Regions from separate parts of the Streptomyces sp. HUAS TT11 genome, predicted to be linked through region 2. Evidence: riboswitches for the same ligand, from Rfam matches in the RefSeq annotation. Region 2 holds a riboswitch; the other holds the start of a gene.
The links. A riboswitch is a leader RNA that binds a small molecule or an ion and turns the genes downstream of it on or off. The one in region 2 is predicted to bind thiamine pyrophosphate.

Region 1 (2,193 bases), 5.1 Mb from region 2:
CCCGCAAAGGCGTTGCGTCATACCCGCGTGACCAGCGCCGTACTGCTCGTCGCCCGCCGTCACCCGGAATCGCCGGCCACCCCCGGACGGCCCACGGACGACCCCGTTCGGGCGTACTGAGCGGGCGCCGGCCTGTCGCTCGTCGATTCGCCGGCCGGAGCCACTTCGCCGCCCTCCCACGCCTGCTCACGGCACGCGGCGACGCCCGGTCAGGGCCCGACGACTCGATCCCCGACCCCGCAGACTGACTCCGGACCAGCCACCTCGGCCCGCGGACGACTGGATACGGGAGACGCCCAACGCCCGGACAAGTGCCGACACGCACCAGTGACGTCAGCCCGAGAACGCCACGGGCCGCCCGCACCGCCGCCCCGGCGACCGCCGTCCTGCTGTACGCCCTCGTGGTCGGCCTGGAAGTCGGCACCCCCGTGCACATCCCTGCGATCCTGGTTGCGCTCCCGCTCGTGGTCGCCCTGGCGTGCGGCCCCCCGATGATCATTGGCTCCGCCGTGGTGGCCGTCGCCACCCGCCGGGCCTTCCTGCCGATCGAACGCGGGCGCATCGACACCATGGCCGGAACCAGCGCGACGGTCCTCGCCATCACGCGGGCGAAGGCCGGTCCTTCGAGCGACGGGGCCGTGTGCGGAGGCTCCCTTACCGAGGCAAAGGGCAGCGGATAGGGTGGCCGACGTAAAGCACTCGCGGGAGCCCGGACGCACCGGGCTGAGAGGGAGGCTGGCGGCCTCCGACCGTACGAACCTGATCCGGGTCATGCCGGCGAAGGGAGGGGGCGTGACGCCCATGTCTCCTGCACCCACATCGGACGTCCTCGTGGTCGGGGGCGGAATCATCGGGCTGGTGACCGCCTGGCGGGCGGCCCGGCACGGGCTCTCCATCACCGTGGTGGATCCCGAGCCCGGCGGTGGTGCCGCCCAGGTGGCCGCCGGGATGCTCGCCGCCGTCACCGAACTGCACTACGGGGAGCAGACGCTGCTCGGCCTCAACCTCGAGTCCGCCCGTCGCTACCCCGACTTCGCCGACGAGCTCGCCGAGGCGTCCGGCCGGGACCTCGGCTACCGCCGGTGCGGCACGCTGGCGGTCGCGCTGGATGCCGACGACCGTGCCCACCTGCGGGAACTGCACGCACTGCAGCAGCGGTCCGGCCTCGCGGCGGAGTGGCTGAACGGACGCGAGTGCCGCCGCCTGGAGCCGATGCTCGCGCCCGGTGTGCGCGGCGGCCTGAGGGTGGACGGAGACCACCAGATCGACCCGCGCCGGCTGGCGGCGGCCCTGGTCGTCGCGTGCGAACGGGCCGGGGTCGTCTTCCACCGGACGTGGGCCGAACGGCTGACGGTGGTGCACGACCGCGCCGCAGGCGTCCGGACCTCCGGCGGGGACGACCTCTCCGCCGGGCAGGTGGTCCTCGCCGCGGGCAGCCTGAGCGGACGGCTCGCGGGTGTCCCGGACGAGGTCCTGCCACCCGTACGGCCGGTGAAGGGCCAGGTGCTGCGGCTGACCGTGCCCGAGCGGTACGCGCCGTTCCTGAGCCGTACCGTGCGTGCCGTCGTCCGCGGCAGCCACGTCTACCTGGTGCCGCGCGAGAACGGGGAGCTGGTCGTCGGCGCCACCAGCGAGGAGCTGGGCTGGGACACGACGGTCACCGCGGGCGGCGTCTACGAACTGCTGCGGGACGCGCACGAGCTGGTCCCCGGCATCACCGAGCTGCCACTCACCGAGACCCGTGCCGGTCTGCGTCCGGGTTCCCCGGACAACGCGCCGCTGCTCGGGCCCACCCGGCTGGACGGCCTGCTGCTGGCCACCGGGCACTATCGCAACGGCGTCCTGCTCACCCCCGTCACCGGCGACGTCATGGCCCACGTCCTGACCACGGGCGAGCTCCCCGACGAAGCCCGCCCCTTCACCCCCACGCGGTTCGCCGCGGCACTCACGGAGCAGCCCGCATGAACATCTCGGTCAACGGCGAGTCCCACCGGATCGCCCCCGACACCGCGCTCGACGCCGTGGTCCGGATCCTGACCACGGCCCCGTCGGGCGTGGCCGCCGCCCTCAACGAAACCGTCGTCCCGCGCACGCAGTGGCCCTCGACGCAGCTCCGCGAGGGGGACCGCGTCGAGATCCTCACCGCCGTCCAAGGAGGCTGACCATGGCCGACGACCCCTTCGTCCTCGGTGG
Region 2 (2,193 bases):
GCGGCAAGGGCGGCCGCCACCGGGCGCGGTATGCGCAGGCCGATGGTCTGCAGTGCCAGTGAGCCGCTGTAGTCGTTCATGGCGTTGCTGCACAGGGCCGCCAGCGCCACCGCGAGCAGTCCGAACGCGCCCGGCGCGCCTCCGCCGAGCAACTGCTCCACCCCGGCGGCCGTCTGGTCGGTGAGCGCCGAGGCGCCCCACAGACCGAGGACCTGCACGGCCATGAACGACACGACCAGACCGAGCAGCGTGTACCAGAACATCCGGGTCCGGGACGTGGTGCGCGGCAGATATCGGCTGAAGTCGCTGGCGTACGGGGCCCAGGACAGGGTCAGACTCAGGGCGATGGTGCTGGTCAGTACGAACGCGCCCGCCCGGTCCGCACCGTGTGCACTGCCCGACAGGGCGGGGTGGACGCCCGACGGCATCCGTACGGCGATCAGTGCGAAGGCGGCCGCGAGGACGAAGGTCATGACGATCTGAAGACGGTGGATCGCCTCGTAGCCGAGCACCCCGAGCGCACCCTGCCCCAGCATCATGACCAGCACCCCGAGCCAGAACGGCCAGCCGCACAGGCGTGCAAGCGCGTCCCCGCCGAACAGGCCGATCAGTGCGTCCCAGGCGACCGAGGACAGCCACTGCAGGGCTCCCGGCAGCACCACCGCGCGTCCGAACGCGAGCCGGGCGAGCGGGAGCTGGCCCGCACCGGTGCGGCTTCCCCAGGTGCCGAGGTAGGCCGTGGGGACTGCACCGAGCACCGTGCCCAGTACGACGGCGAGGAGTGCCGTGGTGAAGTCGAGGCCGAGCGTGATGCCGATGGTGCCCGTGAAGACACCCGTCATGGTCAGATTGGGGGCGAACCACACCGTGAACAGCCGGCCCGCGCCGCCGTAGCGATTGCTCTCGGGGACCGGTTCGATGCCGTGTCCCTCGACCCTGAGATCGCCGGGAGCGGTGGGCATCCGCCCGTCGAAGACGGTCCGCCGGCCGTCGGCGGGCAGCCCGCCGGAGACATGCGCCAATGGCATGAAAGACATCCCTCCGCCAGTACGAACTGGTTCAGGTTCAACGGGTGTGATCTCAGCCCGCAGGTGGGGCACCCCGTGTCCGGTACGGCGGCAAGACTAACCCGAGCCGCCGGATGTGCCATACAGAAGGGCCGCCACCGGATGCGGTGGCGGCCGGTCGGAGCCTCGCTGCGTGACGCCGCCGCGGCCCGCCCGTGCGGCGTGCCCCGGGACGGTCCGGACCGCGTACCTGACGAGCGGCCCCCGGCAACGCCCGGGCCGGGGCGCCGGGTTCGGTGTTCGCGGCGGGTTTCGCCCGCGTCCCCGGACCGATGTCCCGGTGGGGCACGGCGGCCTTCGCCGCGACGGTCGCCGAGCCCTCTACCTGTTCTGCTCGAGCGTCACCTGGTCCACCACCTCGCGCATGACCCGGATGTCGTCGTCGGTGAGGTCCATGCGCCGCTTCTGCAGGATGGCGACGACGCGGGGGCCGGTGGGGCCGTCCGCCCGGCCGGGAGTGCCCGTTCCCCGGTCGGCGTCCTGGACCCGCAGCCAGGCCGCGAGTTCCTGGGACGTCATGTTCACCACCCGCTGGAACTCGTCCCACAGCGCGTCCGTCTCCAGGGCGTCGGCCATCGTGAACTCCTCTCGCCCTCGCGGGCACCGTCCGCTCCGTACGTGCTCGTGTCCGTAGGTGTGCCGTCCGCTCAGTCCTCCCGCGGCCGGTTCTCCGCCTCGAACATCCAGTGCTGCTTCTCCAGCTCCGCGGTGAGCCCGATCAGCAGGTCCTGGGTGACCGGGTCCGGTTCGCCGGTCACGTCGATCCGGGTGCGCAGGCGTCCGATCGCCGTCCCGGGCGACTCGACCATCAACCGGACGACGTCGGTGTCGCGCAGCCGGCCGTCCTTCGCGCCCGGCAGGCCTTAGGCGGAGCCGACGGTCTCCGGCCTGCCGTCCGGCGGGACGCCGAGCGCGGCCGCGCGTTCGGCCATGGTGTCCGAGCAGGAGCGCGCCGTGGCCACCACCTCGTCGAGCTGGAGGTGGATCGAACGGAACCTCGGTCCGACGATGTTCCAGTGGGCCTGCTTCGCCATGAGGGAGGGCCCGACCAGGTCGACCAGGGTTTCCTGCAGGGCTTCCCCGGCGACGGCACGTGCGGGTTCGGGCAGGGTGCTGTGCACCACGG

Region 1: linked by a shared signal. The riboswitch ahead of thiO (glycine oxidase ThiO) and the one ahead of ACSHXN_RS07240 (purine-cytosine permease family protein) in region 2 are both predicted to bind thiamine pyrophosphate.

What each region holds. Positions count from the first base shown of each region.
Region 1 is NZ_CP196184.1:6,613,086-6,615,278, reverse strand. Features, by position in the region: gene ACSHXN_RS29525 (hypothetical protein) at 312-680, shown strand; TPP riboswitch at 692-803, shown strand; gene thiO (glycine oxidase ThiO) at 802-1,965, shown strand; gene thiS (sulfur carrier protein ThiS) at 1,962-2,162, shown strand; gene ACSHXN_RS29510 (thiazole synthase) at 2,165-2,193, shown strand, end outside.
Region 2 is NZ_CP196184.1:1,550,831-1,553,023, reverse strand. Features, by position in the region: gene ACSHXN_RS07240 (purine-cytosine permease family protein) at 1-1,028, opposite strand, end outside; TPP riboswitch at 1,020-1,114, opposite strand; partial or broken gene ACSHXN_RS07235 (DUF3140 domain-containing protein) at 1,407-1,643, opposite strand; partial or broken gene ACSHXN_RS07230 (Dps family protein) at 1,715-2,193, opposite strand, start outside.